Linked DNA regions of Spirosoma aureum. The protein of the gene in region 1 interacts with the protein of each later gene in a pairwise test. Links are inferred from orthologs where the notes say so. Each region holds a gene or a part of one and is shown in the gene's direction. Other genes may lie near its edges.

What was found.
Region 2: the proteins of gyrA (region 1) and gyrB interact in binary tests that used the Escherichia coli proteins (3 or more experiments, as listed by UniProt). The link is inferred for Spirosoma aureum from one-to-one orthologs.

The regions. Positions count from the first base shown.
Region 1 is NZ_CP050063.1:4,854,347-4,864,206, reverse strand. The notes cover bases 614-3,714. They hold gyrA (DNA gyrase subunit A), read left to right. Parts: upstream 614-957; coding sequence 958-3,471; downstream 3,472-3,714. Other genes in these bases: G8759_RS19180 (tetratricopeptide repeat protein), read left to right, coding at 3,624-3,714; G8759_RS19190 (RES family NAD+ phosphorylase), read left to right, coding at 614-646. Outside these bases: G8759_RS19195 (AraC family transcriptional regulator), read left to right, coding at 1-162; more of G8759_RS19190, read left to right, coding at 197-613; more of G8759_RS19180, read left to right, coding at 3,715-5,078; G8759_RS19175 (carboxymuconolactone decarboxylase family protein), read right to left, coding at 5,778-6,215; G8759_RS19170 (helix-turn-helix transcriptional regulator), read right to left, coding at 6,233-6,745; G8759_RS19165 (2,3,4,5-tetrahydropyridine-2,6-dicarboxylate N-succinyltransferase), read right to left, coding at 6,889-7,704; gap (type I glyceraldehyde-3-phosphate dehydrogenase), read left to right, coding at 8,974-9,860. UniProt on the Escherichia coli protein: A type II topoisomerase that negatively supercoils closed circular double-stranded (ds) DNA in an ATP-dependent manner to maintain chromosomes in an underwound state.
Region 2 is NZ_CP050063.1:1,706,980-1,716,699, reverse strand. The notes cover bases 3,209-6,169. They hold gyrB (DNA topoisomerase (ATP-hydrolyzing) subunit B), read left to right. Parts: upstream 3,209-3,669; coding sequence 3,670-5,670; downstream 5,671-6,169. Other genes in these bases: ppk1 (polyphosphate kinase 1), read left to right, coding at 5,739-6,169. Also shown: G8759_RS06935 (RagB/SusD family nutrient uptake outer membrane protein), read left to right, coding at 1-618; tRNA (adenosine(37)-N6)-threonylcarbamoyltransferase complex ATPase subunit type 1 TsaE, read left to right, coding at 985-1,407; G8759_RS06925 (alanine dehydrogenase), read left to right, coding at 1,473-2,684; G8759_RS06920 (hypothetical protein), read left to right, coding at 2,792-3,196; more of ppk1, read left to right, coding at 6,170-8,090; G8759_RS06905 (Uma2 family endonuclease), read left to right, coding at 8,131-8,709; G8759_RS06900 (NupC/NupG family nucleoside CNT transporter), read left to right, coding at 8,941-9,720. UniProt on the Escherichia coli protein: DNA gyrase negatively supercoils closed circular double-stranded DNA in an ATP-dependent manner to maintain chromosomes in an underwound state.

The DNA.
Region 1 (9,860 bases):
CTGAAACTGGTTGAGAACCGCCTGGTGCACAGTCAGATGCGCATTAAGGAAATCGCCGATGAGTTCGGCTTTACCGATAAGAGTCACCTGAACCGGATCTTTAAGAAATACAGGGGCGTTAATCCCACCAGCTTCAGGCAGTCAGCCAAAGCCGTTGTTTAGTCTAATCCGCCCGAAATCCTGCAGCACGATCCTGATGCTTGTCTACCGAATTACAAAAGCTATTTATGCCGACCGGCTGGTTGCCTCCGGAGGAGCGGCCCGCTGGAACAGCCGGGGCCAGTTCGTGCTGTATACAGCTGCCACGCGCGCGCTTGCCTGTCTGGAGAACGTAGTGCACCGCAGTGGCGAAGGCTTACAGGATACCTTTCGGGTGATGGTTATTGCTATTCCCGACACGGTGTTGATCACGGAACTGCTCCCGGAAACGCTGCCCGCCGACTGGTTTGACTTCGGGCAGTACGATGCCTGTCAGCGGATAGGAGGGGAGTGGCTGATGAGCGGCCGATCGGCGGTTTTGCGGGTTCCGTCAGCGATCATCGCCAACGAATGGAATTACCTGCTCAATCCGGCTCATCCCGAATTTAGCCGCATTACCCTACAGCGTACGGAGCCGTTTCTGTTTGATCCGCGTATCAAATCCTGACGGGGAATCAACGCATTTCAACCGCAAGCGCTTTACGGACAAATACTTGAACGCACTCCGGGAAATCGTTTCGTACAGGGGTATGTTTTAGATGAAATAGAATTGTATTTCGTTTAGATAATAACCGGTCCGATCAGCGTTGATCCGGTGATTTAGGAATGGGATTATTTTAGTTGTTTTATGTCAGTATAGCCAGTTTCTACGGCATTATTTCGCTTTTCTTGTAAAAATTTTGTATATTTGTCTACAAAGCGGCCTGCACATCGTATGCGAGCCGGAATAGTAATTTTCTGCGAAACTCCAACTTGAACATGGCGGAAGAAAATCCCGACCTCGAATCTCCCAGTAACATCATTCCCATTAACATTGAGGACGAAATGCGTGGGGCCTACATTGATTATTCAATGTCGGTTATCATCTCGCGTGCCCTTCCAGACGTTCGTGACGGTTTGAAGCCGGTTCACCGTCGGGTGTTATTTGGCATGGCCGAACTGGGCGTTAACTACAATAAGCCCCATAAGAAATCGGCCCGTATTGTGGGGGAAGTATTGGGTAAATACCACCCGCACGGTGACTCATCCGTTTACGACACCATGGTCCGTATGGCCCAGGACTGGTCGTTGCGGTATCCACTCGTGGACGGTCAGGGTAACTTTGGGTCCATTGACGGCGACTCACCAGCGGCAATGCGGTATACCGAAGCCCGGTTAAAGCGGATTGCTGAAGAGTTGCTGACCGATATTTATAAGGAAACGGTTGATTTTCAACCCAACTTCGACGATTCGCTTCAGGAGCCGTCGGTGATGCCGGCTAAGTTGCCCAACCTGCTGCTCAACGGCTCGTCGGGTATCGCGGTCGGGATGGCGACCAACATGGCTCCCCACAACCTGACCGAAGTTGTCGATGGCATCATTGCCTATCTCGACAATAACGAGATCACGATTGAAGAACTGATGCAGTTCGTCAAAGCACCCGATTTTCCGACGGGGGCAACCATTTATGGCATGGAGGGCGTTAAGTCGGCCTTTAAGACCGGTCGCGGTCGGGTGGTCATGCGTGCCAACGCAACCATCGAAGAAAATCGCGGTAAAACCCAGATCATTGTCACGGATGTGCCGTACATGGTCAATAAAGCGGTGATGCTCGAGAAAACGGCTGAGCTGATCAATGATAAAAAGATCGAAGGCATTATGGCCTTCCGGGATGAGTCGGACCGGGATGGCCTTCGGGTCGTATATGACCTCCGTAAAGATGCCATACCGAACGTTGTTCTGAACAACCTCTATAAACATACTGCGCTGCAATCGTCCTTCAGCATCAACAATGTCGCGCTCGTGAAAGGGCGGCCGATGTTGCTCAACCTGAAGGATATGATGAAGTATTACGTCGAGCATCGGTTCGAGGTAGTTACCCGACGGACGCAGTACGAACTTCGTGAGGCTGAGAAACGGGCGCATATCCTGGAAGGGTTACTGATTGCCCTGGACAATATCGATGCGGTTATTAACCTGATCCGTTCATCGCGTGATCCGGAAGTAGCCCGCACCGGTCTGATGCAGCAGTTCTCCCTGAGCGATCTTCAGGCGAAAGCGATCCTGGAAATGCGTCTGCAACGGCTGACTGGTCTGGAACGCGACAAGCTACAGGCGGAATACGACGAGCTGATGAGCGTGATTGCCGATCTGAAAGCGATTCTGGCGAATGAAGAACGGAAACGGCAGGTTATCAAAGATGAACTGATCGATATTCGGGCCCGCTACGGGGACGAACGCCGGACGCAGATCAACCCCCTCGGTGATGGGAATATCAGTGACCTGTCGCTGATTGCCGATGAGGACATGATCATTACGATCTCGCACGAAGGGTATATCAAGCGGACGCCAACCACCGAATACCGGTCGCAGGGACGGGGTGGAGTAGGAGCGAAGGCTGCGGCTACCAAAGAGGAAGACTTTACGGAACACCTCTTTACGGCTACCATGCATAACACACTGCTGGCTTTTACACAGAAGGGTCGGTTGTACTGGCTGCCCGTTTACGAACTGCCGGAGGGGTCCCGCCTGTCGAAGGGTCGGCCACTGGCTAACTTTATCAATATCGAATCCGACGATAAGGTACGGGCCGTTATCAACGTAACGGATCTGAAAAACGAGGACTACATCAACAATAATTACCTTGTGATGTGTACGCGGAAGGGCACCATCAAGAAGACCATGCTGGAGGCCTACTCCCGGCCGCGTCAGAATGGTATCATTGCCATCACGATCGATGAGGACGATCAACTGCTGGGTGTGTGTCTGACAAACGGCGACAACGATATTGTTATCGCATCGAGTGCCGGGAAGGCGGTCCGTTTCCACGAAAGCCGTGTTCGCCCGATGGGCCGTACGGCGGCTGGTGTCCGGGGTATTTCGCTGGATGACGAAGACAAAACGGATCACGTGATCGGCATGGTTTGCATTGCGTCGGCGGATGCCCAGTTGCTGGTCGTTTCGGAGAAAGGCTACGGCAAACGCTCGGCGATCGATGGATACCGGGTGACAAACCGGGGTGCCAAAGGAGTTGGCACGTTAAAAGTGACCGAAAAGGTTGGGCGGTTAGTGGCCGTACTCGATGTGGCAGATAACGATGACCTGATGATTATCAATCGATCGGGAATTGCCATCCGGACACCGGTTAATGAGATCAGCGTGATTGGGCGAAATACCCAGGGTGTTCGTTTGATCAGTCTTCGTGATGGCGACGAAATATCGTCCGTAACGAAAATCAAGCAGGAAGAAGTTGAAGACGTGGCTTCGGCCGATACGGAAGAAATAACAGAATAAATCGGTATAAATCGCTTACGTTGAGCGGTATGAGCCGTCGGTGCTGACACTCGAATCAGCCCGGCGGCTCAAACAATTTACGGGTGGTCATGCTTATACAGACAGATTCCGTAATTTCGTTCCTGAAAAATAAACACAACCCCATTTTACACATGAAATCAGTTTTTGTAGTTCTTATAGCCTGTTGCCTGTCTGCAGGAGTACATGCTCAGAACCAGGGTGGGGCAGCTGCTACGTTGGATGCTGCCGCGATGGATGCCGTCAAGAAAGATAAGGAGAAAAGCGACAAGGATATTGCCGATGCGAAAAGTGCGGCCAAAGCCAGCACCTGGATGGATCGGGCCAAAACCTACCAGAACATCGCTGGTCAGTATATCCGCATCGACTCCAGTGCCGCCACAACGGCTTACGAAGCATTCAAGAAGGTAATCGAACTGGATAAAGACAAGAAAGGTGGTCCGGGTAAATTGGCAAAAGAGGCAGAAGAAGCGTTAAAGGGGCAGGCTTTATACGGTGCCTTCATGCAGCAGGGGGTCGCTAAATTCCAGGCGAAGAGTTATCCGGATGCCATCAAGGCAATGACGATGGCGGGTGATATCAATCCGAAAGATACGCTGGCTCCCTTGTATACAGCCATTGCCGCCCAGCAGGTGAAAGACAACGCAACGGCTAAAACCCAACTGGAGAAATACATTGCCGGTGGGGGGAAAGATGCGTCAATCTATGGTTCGCTGGCCATGCTGTACCGGAGCGACAATGAAATTGACAAAGCTCTGGCTACGCTGGACAAAGCCATTGCCATGGCCCCCAACAACAAGGATCTGGGGAACGAGAAGATCAATATTATGCTGACCACAAACCGGATGGATGAAGCCATTACGGGTATGAAGCAAATGGTTGAGAAAGATCCCAGCAATGTTCAGAATCTGGTGAACTTATCGATTGTCTATCATAATGTTGCCGATAAAACAAACGAAGAGGTTCGTAAGCTGGAGGGTGAAACAAAAAAGGGAAGTAATGCCGGTAAGCAACTGGCCGATGCGAAAGCACTGCTTGATACTTATAACGGCGAGGTAACCCGGTTGAGTGGTTTAATTAAAAAGCAACCGAAAAACGCCGATCTGAAACGCCAGCTGGCCGATGTTCAGAAAAAGTCGACGGATCAGAAAGCAACCATTGCCCAGCTGGAAACGGAAGCTAAAGCAGCCGCAGCCAATGCGTCGGCAGCGTCCGAGGGTGAGAAGAAGCTGACGGATTTGAAGCAAAAACTGGCCGAAGAAAAGAAACTGGAGAAAGATTACCTGAATAAAGCGATGGCCGTCGATGCGAATAATTACGATGCCAACTTTAACCTGGGTGTTTTTTACTTTAACGAAGCGGTCGAAATGAAGCGGTCGGTCGATAAGATGGACATGGCAGAATACAGCAAAAACGGAAAAGAGCTGGACGGTAAAGTCTGTGGTAAATTCAAGCAAGCTTTACCATACTTTACAAAAGCCAAGTCAATAAAAGACGAAGCAGATCTGAACGAAAACCTGACGAATCTTCAGAACATTCTGAAGCAGTACGAAGAGAAGAAAGTCGCCTGCATCGAAACGAAAGAATAGGGAATAAGGTCGGTATCGACAGGTGCCGACCTTATTTAATAAAAACTTTACTTAACATAATATAAATTATACAACAAATAAATGAGAGTAATCCACAGGCTTATCAACAACTTATCCACGTGGAACACTAAAGTATTGCTTTACAAGGAGTTAGGTTAAATATGGGCTTGTGAGCCTCTCAATGCGGTTTTTTTACGCGCCTGTTGGCAAAATTTGATGATAATTCACCGAAAAACCAATCGATTATTGATTCGTCATCGGCTAAATCTGGATGAAGAATATAGTATCTGTTTCGGTAAAATTTGGTAAAAATGGAATTAGTCATCTTACTTACTTCTTTACGCGATGCGCTTCTTTTCCCGTAACTGATTTCAGAGAGTGTCATCCCAACCTGGTGCAATAATCAACAAGTTGATTGGATTCTAAACGCAGACAGCAACCCGATTGTACCGCACTAAAAATGGGCGGAATTTCCTTAACATGAATACGTAGTATGCCACACGATAAGACAAAAAAACGGTGTTGAACGAGAGCACCAGCGACGAATCAAGACCTGTCATTTTTCGGCATTCAATGCTTCATAACGTATAAAATCGGGAGTAAAAAATACGGTTGTGATCATGCACAACTATTTTTTAACACATGAATGCGTGCGCAACGTGGCCGACAGTTGAAACGAAAGTATACAAAGTAGAAAGCTTATGGGTTTACCTGGCTGGCTTCATCGAAAAGACGCATCGCCATAAGTCCATTGCCCACCGCACCGCCAGCCCGTATCGCGGCCGCAATAAAAACGGTTTCGGCAATCTCTTCGCGAGTAGCACCTGCCTGAACCGCATTGGTGATGTGGGCTTCAATGCAATAGGCGCATTGAGTTGTCAGGGCAACCGCCACTGACATCAGTTCCCGATACTTGATGGGAATAACACCATCCTTTCGCTCGGCTGTATGTTTTAGGTTTAAGAAAGCTGCAGCTTCTTTTTTAGCTGAATTAATGAGAGTATCCGTATAAGCACGGTCTTTAGGCGTCTGGTATTCGGTCATAGGAGTTAGGATGAACGAGTTAAACAGGAACAGGATCGACGAGGAGTTGATGGATTGATCAACAAAAAAAATAATACGTTTCGTCCCAGACAAGGTGGGAGACTTATTATTTATGATCCTGAAGGGGTGTATTCCCGAAACGAGCCGTCGGTATAAAAAATTAATATTCGTTCTACTTTCTTGTCTGTCGTGGCGGGAACTGGGGCGTAATCTCCACCATCAGGGGTTAGAACGGGTGCTGGTATACTGGGCGGAATCTCGTTCCGCTGGCTGCGAATCGTGATGGGGGGTGGTGTCGAATAAGGCGTATTTGTACTGAATCGTTCAGACCGATCCTGATTCGAGGGCCGTGGTATGCCCCTATCTGAATAGCCAGAAGGAACTGACTGATTCAGGTGGTTCTGATTATCTTCTTCCATAATCCACTCATACCCTAGCTCAGGGAAACGGCGAATTATTTTCTGAATAATATCGAAGCTAGGGCGATTACGACCCGAAAGAATATGAGAAATACTGGAACGCTGTACACCAATTTCATCCGCGAAGTAAGACGGCGATAGATTCTTGTCAATTAGGATCTGTTTAATTTTGTCATTAATTGTCATGAGCTTTCGAAGAACCATAGTATATACAAATATAAAAGTAAATATAGGGATAAATAATTTAAATGTAAATTTACAATACCACAATTAACATAAGTAATTGTGGTATTGTTGTAAATGGTTAATGTAAATAGTAATCTGATATAATGTAAACTAGTGAAATGTTAAACTGACACATTATTCTCGCGGAGTGCATCATTCAACGACGTTTTCAAATCAGTGGATTCTTTTCGCTGTCCAATGATGATGGCACAGGGAACATGAAATTCACCTGCCGGGAATTGTTTAGCATAACTTCCTGGGATAACGACAGAGTTAGCAGGAACGTATCCTCTGTATTCGACTGGTTTAGTACCCGTCACGTCAATTATTTTTGACGAACCCGTGATGGTAACGCCGGCTCCTAAGACAGCCCGCTTCCCAATGCGTGCACCTTCTACCACAATACAACGTGAGCCGACAAATGCGCCATCCTCAATAATAACCGGAGCTGCCTGGGGTGGCTCCAGTACGCCCCCTATACCGACTCCGCCACTGAGGTGAACATCTTTCCCGATCTGGGCGCAGCTTCCTACTGTTGCCCAGGTATCGACCATGGTTCGTTCATCGACGTAAGCGCCAATATTAACATAGGATGGCATAAGGATTACGCCGGGTGCCTGATAGGATCCGTATCGTGCTACCGCTGGCGGAACGACACGTACTTTAGCGTCGGCGAAATTACTTTTTAATGGGATCTTGTCATGAAATGAAAAAATACCGACCTCCTCGGCTTTCATCTGCTGACTGATAAAATAGAGCAGTATGGCTTTTTTTACCCATTCGTTCACCGTCCAGTCTTCATTTTCATGGGCGGGGGGATTTGCTACACGGAGGTCTCCCCTATCTAATTGATTAATTACGTTTTTGATCGTCTGGATAGAATTAGGATCTGCTAAAAGATCTCTGTTTGCCCAGATAGCCTCGATTTCGGTATTCATTTAAGTAAAGAAAAAGTTTATATATAAGCTCATAAGTATCTGATAATCAATATTATAATTTTTTGCACAGAATTTAATTTTGTATTTGATAAATATTATACTACCCCTTTTTTCTTTTGGTTCAAAGATAAGGATTCAACGCGTATAGTTTAAATATAGGCAATTATTTTTTCAAAAGCGATGCAGAACGTGCGTAAGCATTGAGCTATTAACAAGACCGTCCTGTGTAACTTAAGAGCATAAATGATGCCAGATGCATAGGAAAGTTGTTTGTGTAATTATGGGTGTAAAGGAGCAAAGTAAAAATAGTTGACAGCCAGATCCAGGCTGATACATCAACGAAGGATACTCATTGGCTCCTGACCTATGCTATAAGCAGATTTAATAAATCATCGATAAACCAGATTGAGTCAGACCCACCCATAGAAAATAGTTATAAGGGGAAGAGTGGGTTTAGTCACGACGATAGTCAGGATGATCAAATTTGAGAAAGGCGTTTTCGTAAAGGGACTATGTGGTCGAAAGCCCTCACTCGATCCTCATTTGGGGCTGATGAAAAAAGTTGAGAATAAGGGAATATCGCACGGATGAGTTAGACATAAACATCTTATGGAATACGATCAATGCTAATTTAATCAAGAGTTGTAAAACAATTAAACTACCAATAATAGTGATTAGATGCAAGTAAATGGGTAAGGGATGTACTAAAAAAGAATGCTTTAATGAATAGTAGTTACAGCAATAAAGATAATGTTAGTATTACTAGTCTAATGTCTTGGTTAATAGCTAATGGGTCAATTAACTCGTTTATACGAAGGAAATAATGTAGTTGGGTGAAAATATTTGTATTATAACTGAACTGATATCAATTGAAAAAAAAAGAGGCTAAGGGTATGATCCTCTGATTGAAAAGGCTAGTAAGTAGAAGATTCTATTGGATATAACTAAAGAATTAAAAAGAAATAAATCCTTATGAAAAAGAGAATAAATTTTAAGATTTTAGCAAACACATTACCCCTACCCTATTTAGTAATTTCAATAGTAAAAACTTTAGTAAATACTAAATAAAATACTAATTATATTAGCAAAATCTATTTAAATGCTAACATATTTTTAGTAAATTCATAGTTTTATGCTAAAAATCCTCTTTAAATACTAATATTAGTTCTAATTTTTGCTAATATACTTCCTATATACTAAAAATAGGTTTTTTTATAGCGTCCTTTTTAATACGTATATTTGAGCCGAAAACAAACCTATTTTTAGTTCATGGAAAAAATACGCGTTGCCATCAATGGCTTCGGTCGAATCGGTCGTCTTTCGTTCAGACAATTACTTGCCAAGGAAAACATTGAGGTTATTGCTATCAATGACCTGACAGATAACGAAACATTAGCACACCTGTTAAAATATGATTCCGTTCACGGTAGGTTTTCAGGAACTGTACAATCCGATAAAGATAGTATTACCGTCAATGGAACACGCATTCATGCCTATGCAGAGCGTGATCCTAAAAATCTTCCCTGGAAAGAACTAAACATTGATGTCGTTCTTGAATCAACCGGGCGTTTTGTCGATGAAGCCGGGGCTGGTCAACACCTGACAGCAGGCGCTAAGAAAGTAGTTATTTCGGCACCTGCTAAAGGTAATATTCCTACTGTCGTATTAGGCGTTAATGACGATACACTAACTGGCGAAGAAACGATCGTTTCGAACGCTTCCTGCACGACCAATTGCCTGGCTCCAATGGCAAAAGTTCTGGATGATGTTTTTGGTATCGAAAAAGGGTACATGACAACCATCCACGCTTACACGGCAGATCAGAATCTTCAGGACGCTCCTCACTCCGATCTGCGCCGGGCACGGGCAGCGGCCTTATCGATCGTTCCAACCTCAACGGGTGCCGCCAAAGCGGTAGGTCTGGTTTTGCCTCAATTAAAAGGGAAATTAGATGGTAACGCCCTGCGTGTACCAACACCAGATGGTTCGCTCACCGATCTAACGGTCATTCTGAAGCGTGACGTCACTGTAGAAGAAATCAATAACGCAATCAAAGAAGCATCAGAAACAACCCTGAAAGGCTATCTGGAATACAATGTGGATGAAATCGTATCGATTGACATCGTAGGCAATCCACATTCCTGCATCTTCGATTC
Region 2 (9,720 bases), 3.1 Mb from region 1 along the record:
GGCATTCCATTTCTCGATTGGGGAATAATGCCTGGAAAGTCGTGGGTACGCGACCAGGGCAATGGCGGCCCTTATGAAGGCAAAAAGCACTTATTCTATAAGACAGATGTCGGCACGAACACCTTCGCCAGCAATTCGCGTCTGAACGCCAATAATTACCGGATGATCCGTTTATCGCACGTATACCTCTGGCTGGCTGAGTGTGAAATTGAAGTAGGAAGCCTCGAAAAAGCCAGGGAATACGTCAACGTGATCCGGAAACGGGCTGCTAATCCCGATGGTTTTGTGAAACTGGATGACGGTAAGCCAGCGGCTAATTATGTCATTAGCCAGTATACGACCCCCTGGGCCGATAAAGCCGCAGCCCGCACGGCCGTACGGTTCGAGCATAGACTGGAATTTGGCATGGAAGGTCACCGCTTCTTTGATCTCGTGCGCTGGGGTATAGCTGATCAGACTCTGAATGCGTATATGGCGAAAGAGGCCAGATTACGCACGTATTTTAACGGAGCCTCCTTCTCAAAAGGAAAGCACGAATATTACCCGATTCCATTGCAGGAGATTTTGAATAGTAAGATTAGTGGCAAGGAAACACTAAAACAGAATCCTGGCTATTAATTTCATATAAGCAGCACCAGTGGGCAGTGAACAAATAAAGGTGTTCGGCTGCCCACTTTTTTTGTCGCTAGAATCCCGGTTTATGGAAATTTTTATCCGCCCAGCCCAATCATCGGACATTGCTTAAACAGCTTTCTGGCAATGGGGGGTCAAGGGCTCCAGAAATAGTGTTGAGATGCATCACTAACCCCTGAAACGACCCGGAAGCTAAGAAGCTATTAAGTAAACCAATGCGAAAAGAGTGGACCTCCTAAAAATCTGTATCTTTGCAGGCTGTTAGTTTCTGGATACGGGTTGATTCATTTCGTATTGACTCGACCCTAACTGACTTGGGCTAAATTGACTAATCCAGATCAATGCCGGATTATGACGTTACACTTTCATCGACTCGACGAATTAGATACGGTTGCTCATCAATTACTGGCCGAAGGACGAAAGTATTCGGTATGGCTGTTTGAAGGCGAGATGGGTGCTGGTAAAACAACACTGATTAAAGCACTTTGCCGGGCATTAGGTGTCGTCAGTATGGTACAAAGTCCAACCTTTTCGATTGTTAACGAGTATACAACGCACGAAGGCAGGTCGGTCTATCACTTCGATTGCTACCGACTCCGCAATGAAGCCGAAGCGCTGGACATTGGTATCGAAGAGTATTTTGATTCAGGTGATTATTGTTTCATTGAGTGGCCGGAACGCATCGAATCGCTGTGGCCTGCCACCTACTATCAGATCCATCTTTCAGCCGATCATGTCGGCCGCCGAACGGTGGAAACTTTATCAGTTGACTAGTTTTCGAAGGGTAGGCTTGTACCTATTCATGTTTCTATCTACCGAAAACTGAAAACGATTAGCAAGTGACTGGATTCGAGGAATTGGCTAAGCAAACAGCCTTATATCCCAAAGAAGCTCCGATGGCCGTAAAGACCAGTCGGAACGGTTTACTTATCGGTCTGCCGAAAGAAGTATCACTTCAGGAGAACCGTATCGCACTCACGCCCGAAGCCGTGGCCATTCTGGTCCGTAACGGCCACAATGTAATCGTTGAAAAAGGAGCTGGCGAAAAAGCCAAATTCTCGGATACGGAATACAGTGAAGCCGGAGCACAAGTTGCGCAATCACCCCAGGAAGTATATGAGGCCAATCTGATTTTAAAAGTTGAACCACTCGTCGAGTCGGAGTTCGACCACATAAAATCAGGCAGTACGGTTATTTCAGCCCTGAATTTACCTGCTCACGACCGGGGTTATTTCGAAAAAATCAACAACAAAAACCTGACAGCGTTCGGGTATGAATACATTGAAGATCAGGCCGGCAATATGCTTATTATCCGCTCGATGAGCGAGATTGCAGGCAGTACCGTCATGTTGATTGCCGGTGAATACCTGAGCAACGCCGATAATGGGCGGGGCATTATTCTGGGTGGCATTACGGGAGTACCTCCCACCAAAGTAGTGATGCTCGGAGCCGGAACCGTTACCGAATATGCTGTCCGGACGGCCCTGGGTATGGGGTCCGACGTGAAGGTGTTCGACAAGCATCTGTACAAGCTTCAGCGGCTCAAATATTCCGTTGGCCAACACGTCTACACGTCTATTATCGACTCCGACACACTAGCGGAAGCCATTCAGCGCGCAGATGTGGTCATTGGTGCCATGCGGGCAGAAGATGGCCTAAGTCCGATTGTTGTAACCGAGGAGATGATTAGCCGCATGAAACCGGGTTCTGTGATCATCGACGTGTCAATCGATCAGGGCGGCAACTTCGAAACCTCACGAATGACGACCCATAAACACCCCACATTTAAGCACATGGGTGTCATCCACTACTGTGTACCCAATATTGCAGCACGCGTCGCCTACACGGCCAGCATGGCCCTCAGTAACATCTTTTTACCTTTTCTGCTTGAAACTGGTACTACGGGTGGTATTGAGCAGATGATGTATGCGAACCGTTGGTTCATGAAAGGTGTTTATGCTCATAAGGGAACGCTCACCAACGCCTACATCGCCCGGAAGTTCAACATGCGCTTCAAGGATTTGGACCTGTTGCTGGCAGCCCGATTTTAAGTTTTACAACGTCTTCAGTTTATAGGCATCTGTAGGAGGTAAGCCTTACTGGCGCGACAGTACTGAAACTGAAAACCGCACCGGCGACCCGGTGAAAACTTTTTAACATGATTAACCATAGCAACGAAAATACCCTACTCGACGATGCCAATTCGTATGATGTCAACAAAGAGTTGATGGGTGTGATATCGTCGGATTTCATCAAAGTAGCCGATCAGTTGAAAGAGGCTTCGTACCAGATCAGGAAACGTGGCTTCTCGGAATTTCCGATTTTTGTCGCATCACGCCGTGATGTTCCGGTAGGTCAGTTATTGATTGGGGCCACTGAGCTCGACAATCAATGGAACTATAAAGCATCGTTTCTGGACGAGTTCATCCAACGTGCCCTGATTGGTGCAGAATCGCTGGATTTGTGGAAAGAGAATTACAAGCAACCGGATGAATATTGCTGTTTATTTGTCGTACATGGCGATTTTGCCGGCTTTGTTTATATCCCTTATCCCGAAGACTAATAGCGTTTTTTAATCCATCCTAACAAAGCCAGGCCTTCAGGAGACCTGGCTTTATTTTTGTCAGATTGGGTACCGTTCGAAGCATCCTGTTCTGTTCCTGGGCCTCCCGCTAAGTTTTATGATCAACACACAATAATGAGCGCTGATCATCGGCAAATTCCATGTCGGCTAATAATACTTTTTCGAGAAATCCCCCCGCTAAAAAAAGCCGATAAAAAATGTCATTTATAGCGTCATTGATTGGATGATCAACTATCAGAAAATAGGCCGTAAATCGACCATAAACCCGCTAAAATCCACTACTTATCGGGCAAATTGGGGAATAAAATAATTTTACGTATATTAAGGCAATCTTACCAAAAGACCTAGGAAAAGACAAATTATTTTTGTATTTTTACAATCTGTTAGGCTCACCTGAATTTGCCATTTATTGAGCCATAAACAACAAATTTCAGACACGCTCCCATTCCGATATGACCAACGAACTGATTGAAGCAGATGCTCCCGTTGAAACCGCGCTAGGCAACTATGGTGCCGATAACATCCAGGTGTTAGAAGGTCTGGAAGCCGTTCGCAAACGTCCATCCATGTATATTGGCGACGTAGGTACGCGCGGCTTGCACCACCTCATCTGGGAAGTTGTTGATAACTCTATTGACGAGGCTTTAGCGGGCTACTGCGACAAGATAACAGTAGCAATTAATCCTGACAACTCGGTTACGGTACAGGATAATGGCCGGGGTATCCCAACAGGTATCAATACCAAAATGGGTAAGTCGGCACTCGAAATTGCCATGACGATATTACACGCCGGTGGTAAGTTCGATAAAGACACATATAAAGTATCCGGAGGTCTGCACGGCGTTGGTGTTTCCTGCGTAAATGCACTCTCGACCGACGTTCGTGTAGAAGTTCACCGCGAAGGCAAAATTTTTGAACAGGAATATAAAATTGGCGTCCCTCAGTACGATGTACGCGTCATTGGTGATGCCACCGATACAGGTACTACGACGCATTTCAAGCCTGACGCCAGCATTTTTACCGATACAGTATATAAGTACGACACAGTAGCCGGTCGACTGCGTGAACTGGCTTACCTGAACAAGGGTATTCACGTTTTCCTGAAAGATCTGCGGGAATTGGATGAAGCCGGTGAGCCTATCCGCCAGGACGATTTCTTTTCAGAAGGTGGTCTGGTCGAATTCGTGCAATATCTGGATGAAACCCGCCCTGCCCTTGATGGCATGAAGCCCATTTACATGGAGAGCACGAAAGGCGCTACTCCCGTACAGGTTGCTTTGGTGTATAATTACGAAGCAGGCGAAAATGTCCTGTCGTATGTCAACAACATCAATACACACGAAGGCGGTACACACGTACAGGGCTTCCGCTCGGCACTAACGCGAGTCTTGAAGAACTATGCCGACAAAAACCCCGGCGTATTGCCCAAGAATTCCGGAAAAGTAGCATTTAGTGGTGAAGACTTCCGCAAAGGACTCACCGCTGTTATCTCGGTGAAAGTTCAGGAGCCTCAATTTGAAGGGCAGACCAAAACCAAGCTGGGCAATCAGGAAGTAGTCAGTGCGGTTAGCCAGACAATGGCCGACCTGCTGGAAACCTGGCTGGAAGAAAACCCAAAGACGGCAGCCGGTATCGTGAAGAAAGTGCTTGTGTCGGCTCAGGCGCGGATTGCCGCTGATCTGGCCTACAAGCGTATCATGACCGAACGCAAGGACTTTATGGGTGGTATGGGTCTGCCCGGTAAGCTTGCCGACTGCTCCGACACCGATCCGGAAAAGTGTGAACTTTACCTCGTAGAGGGTGACTCCGCTGGTGGAACGGCCAAACAGGGCCGCAACCGGGCGTTTCAGGCGATTCTGCCACTGCGCGGTAAAATCCTGAACGTCGAGAAGGCAATGGAGCACAAGATCTACGAAAACGAAGAGATCAAGAATATATGGACGGCTCTCGGCGTGCGGCTCGAAAAGAAAGATGATGAAACGGTAATGAACCTGGAAAAGCTTCGCTACCACAAAATCATTATCATGACCGATGCCGACGTTGATGGTAGTCACATCCGGACACTGATCCTGACGCTTTTCTATCGCAACATGAAAGCGCTCATCGATAATGGCTATATCTATATTGCTCAGCCACCACTCTATCTTGTCAAAAAAGGCAAAGAAGAACGGTATTGCTGGACTGAAGCTCAGCGCGAAGTAGCCGTTAAAGAACTTGCCGGTAGCGGTCGAGAAGAAAACGTAGGTGTACAGCGTTATAAAGGTCTGGGTGAGATGAACGCCGAACAGCTCTGGAGCACGACGATGAACCCCGACACGCGAAGCCTCAAGATTGTGACCGTCGAGTCGGCCGCCGATGCTGATCACGTCTTTTCAACCCTGATGGGCGATGAAGTTGCTCCCCGACGCGACTTCATCGAACGAAACGCTAAATATGCCCGAGTGGATGTTTAACCGAAAGATAACATAGAGCGGGCTGAAAAGCCCGCTTTTTTGTTTTACTTCAAAGTTCTAAATTCAGTATGCGTTATTCCCTTAATCCCAACCGTACGATACTGGGTAACATTGTTTCCCGTTTTACTCACCGTCAGCAAGATCAAGCCACGACAGTAACCGACAAAATGGCAAAGGTTAGCGAAAAAGTTAGTAGTGTCATTGATCAAAGTGACTACCTCAGCCGCGATTTAAGCTGGCTTAAATTCAATGAACGGGTGCTGGACCAGGCCCGACGTGTCGAACCTCCTCTTCAGGATCGGACGCTCATGGAACGATTGAAATTCCTCGCGATTTCAGCCTCGAATCTGGATGAGTTCTTTATGATCCGGGTTGGAAGTCTATACAACTACCTCGATTACCATAAACAGCGTGTCGATTATTCCGGTTTACGCGAAGTGCCCTTTCGGAAAGCATTATACACGACTTCCCAGCAGTTTTTCCGCGACCAGCAGGCTGTATTTACAGATCAGTTGTTGCCCCTGTTCCTCGAAAATGGTCTTCAGCTAGCCAGCTATAGCGACCTTACCGCCGACGAAAAAACGGAAGCGACAGGCTATTTCGATCGGGCAATCTATCCAACATTGACACCAATGCTCTACGACTATACGCACACGTTTCCGGTGCTGTTAGCTAAAGTGCTCATATTTGGTGTGGTGACGCAAAATCCGGACGGCGCTAACCTCCAGAGTCTGCGTTCAGAAGATGAAGATGATCGACAACGGTTATCGTTTGTGCAGATTCCGGCCAACCTGCCGCGCTTTCTGTCATTCGAGCGTGAGGATACTATTGTGTTCGTCCCAATTGAAGAAATCGTCAGACAAAATATAAAAAAGCTCTACCGTAACGTCGAAATTCTTTCCGTTAACCTATTTCGGATCACGCGTAACGGCGACTTTACGCTCGACGAAAACGATGATGATGAAGTCGATTTTCTGGACGAAGTACGGCAGAAAATCAAAAGTCGCCGGCTCGGTCGTGTAACCCGTGTGGAGGTTGAAACAGACAGCAACGGTCAGGTGGCTTCACCCTGGATGATGAACCTGCTCAAAAAGCGCTGGGAAATCGATGACCTGAATATTTTTGAGTCGAAGACAATGCTCGATTTTTCGGCCTTCTGGCAAATCATCGGCCATCCGGAATTCAAAGATGACATGCCTCGGCCTCATGCACCCGTTCCACCGCTGGGTCTCGGCCGCGACAAAAACGACGATATTTTTGAGATAATTAAACAGCGCGACTTACTACTTCATCACCCTTACAACAATTTCGAGCCCGTATTACAACTTCTCGAACAGGCTGCGGAAGATCCGCATGTACTGGCTATTAAAATTACCGTTTACCGGCTGGCCAAGCGATCACGCGTTACTGAAGCGCTGTTGAAAGCGGCTGAAAATGGCAAACACGTTTCGGTACTGTTTGAAGTGAAAGCGCGCTTCGATGAAGAGAATAATATTCGTGAAGCCCAGCGCCTGCAAAAAGCCGGATGCTTTGTGATTTATGGGATCAGCCGATATAAAACGCACACCAAACTTCTGCTGGTCGTACGCAATGAAGGCAGCCGTGTAGTACGCTATGCCCATATGGCCACTGGTAATTACAATGAAGATACATCGAAGTTATATACGGACATTGGCCTCCTGACAACCAATGAGACCTATACGCACGATATCTCCGAGTTTTTTAACGTTATAACGGGCCATTCCCTGCCCAACGAATACCAGTACCTCATTACGGCTCCCCGCGACATGCGCGAACAGTTACTTCGATTGATCAGGGTCGAAGCTGATAACGCCCAGCGTGGTTTACCGAGTGGTATCTGTATAAAGGTCAATTCGCTGGAAGACAAACTGGTGATCGACGAATTGTACAAAGCGTCGCAGGCAGGCGTTCCTATTCGACTCATTGTCAGAAGTATTTGCTGTTTACGTCCCCACCGAACCGGCCTCAGTGAGAACATTACGGTTCGGTCGATCGTTGGCGATTTTCTGGAACATACCCGGATTTATTATTTTCATAATAACGGTGATCCAAAGATATACGGTGGTAGCGCCGACGTAATGGTACGGAGTTTTGATCGGCGGATTGAATCGCTGTTTTTCCTGGCCGACCATCGTGTGAAGCAGTTAGCGATCCTAATTCTGGACTATAACCTGAAAGATAACGTCAATTCGTATGAATTGATGGAAGATGGCGACTTTAAAAAATGCCAAGTACCCACTGGTGGCCAACCCTTTAATCTACACCAGCGCTTCTTTGAGGTAACTGAGAAGGAAGCGCTGGAAACGCGTCTATTCGACCCGGAGATTAAACCTGCCGAAGTGGCCAAGATTGAAGAAGAATACCAGGAAGGAGCTGAACGCGCCATTGCCAATATTTAGTAAATAATATCGTAAGTTTGATTGCTTAATAACAGAAGGTATGGAATCAATACGGGTGCATTTGCCAGAAGATTTGCGGATGAACGATGATGAGTTCTTTCGCTTTTGCCAGGACAATCCCGACCTGAAGTTTGAGCGTCGAAAAAACGGCGATATTGTTTTTATGGCGAACACAGGCGGAGAGACAGGTAATTATAATTTTGAATTAAGTGTCGATTTTGGTGTATGGAATCGACAGGTAAGGTTCGGCAAGTTCTTTGATTCGTCAACCGCGTTTCGGCTTTCCGATACATCCATCATGTCGCCGGATATTTCGGGCATTGCCCAGAATCGATGGGATGAATTAAATCCCGAACAGCGCCGTAAAATTGTAGCCCTCTGCCCTGATTTTATCCTGGAATTACGCTCCCCCAACGACCGCCTGAAGGATTGCTTTGAAAAAATGGAGGACTGGACGGCAAACGGCTGCCGATTAGGCTGGCTCATTGATCTGACAAATCAAATCACGTACATCTACCGGCCTAATCAGGAACGGCAGGAAATTGTCGGATTAGGGCAATTATCCGGAGAGGACGTACTGCCCGGCTTCTCATTGGATTTAGCAGCATTGACTGCCTGACGCATTACTACAACATGGTTTTGTCTTCGAGCCGTGCCACGGTTTGTTTGTGTACGATCAGTAACCGTGGCACGGCTCGAAGACAAAACCCTTACTAAATGAAAAGAGGTCGAATTGGCGAATATTATTTGTCAATTCGACCTCTTTTCATTTAGTAAGATTGAGGAAAGACTCATTCCTAACCTTCTTTTTGTATATTCGCCAACCTAACTGTAATTGTATTTTCGCTGAATGGATCGCTTCACCGGACTAATTGGTATTGTTTTAATTCTGGGCATTGCTTATGCTCTCTCCGACAACAGAAAATCAATAAACTACCGTACCGTCGGGGTTGGGCTTGCCCTTCAGTTCGGTTTGGCAGTTTTTGTACTAAAAACAGATATCGGGCAGCAACTCTTTCAGGGCCTGGGTTATTACGTAGACAGGCTTCTTCAAAAAGCCAATAAAGGCGCCGAGTTTGTCTTTTCCTCGCTCGTGAGGCCCGATGTTCTTAGTAAAGCCTTTGGCCCCGACAACAGCTTTATTTTCTTCTTCAAGGTTATTCCGACCATTATTTTTGTGGCCGTACTGGTCAATATTTTCTATCATTTAGGCATTATGCAGCGCATTGTGGCTGTAATGGCTAAAGCCATGAAGTGGCTCATGGGCGTTAGTGGAGCCGAAGCGTTATCGAACGTGGCCAGTACATTTGTCGGTCAGGTTGAAGCTCAAATCATGATCAAGCCGTACCTGAACGGAATGACCAATTCTGAACTACTGGCTTCCATGACAGGCTCGTTTGCCTGTATTGCAGGTGGTGTGCTGGCCGTTTATATTTCGCTTGGTGTTCCGGCCCCTTATCTGTTGGCAGCCAGCATTATGGCTGCGCCAGGCGCTTTGGTAATCAGTAAGATCGTGATGCCCGAAACGCAGGTATCGGAAACGCAGGGAACCGTAAAGGTCGAAATCAAAAAAACGCATGCGAACCTGCTCGATGCCATTGCTGCCGGAGCCAGTGAAGGACTAAAGGTG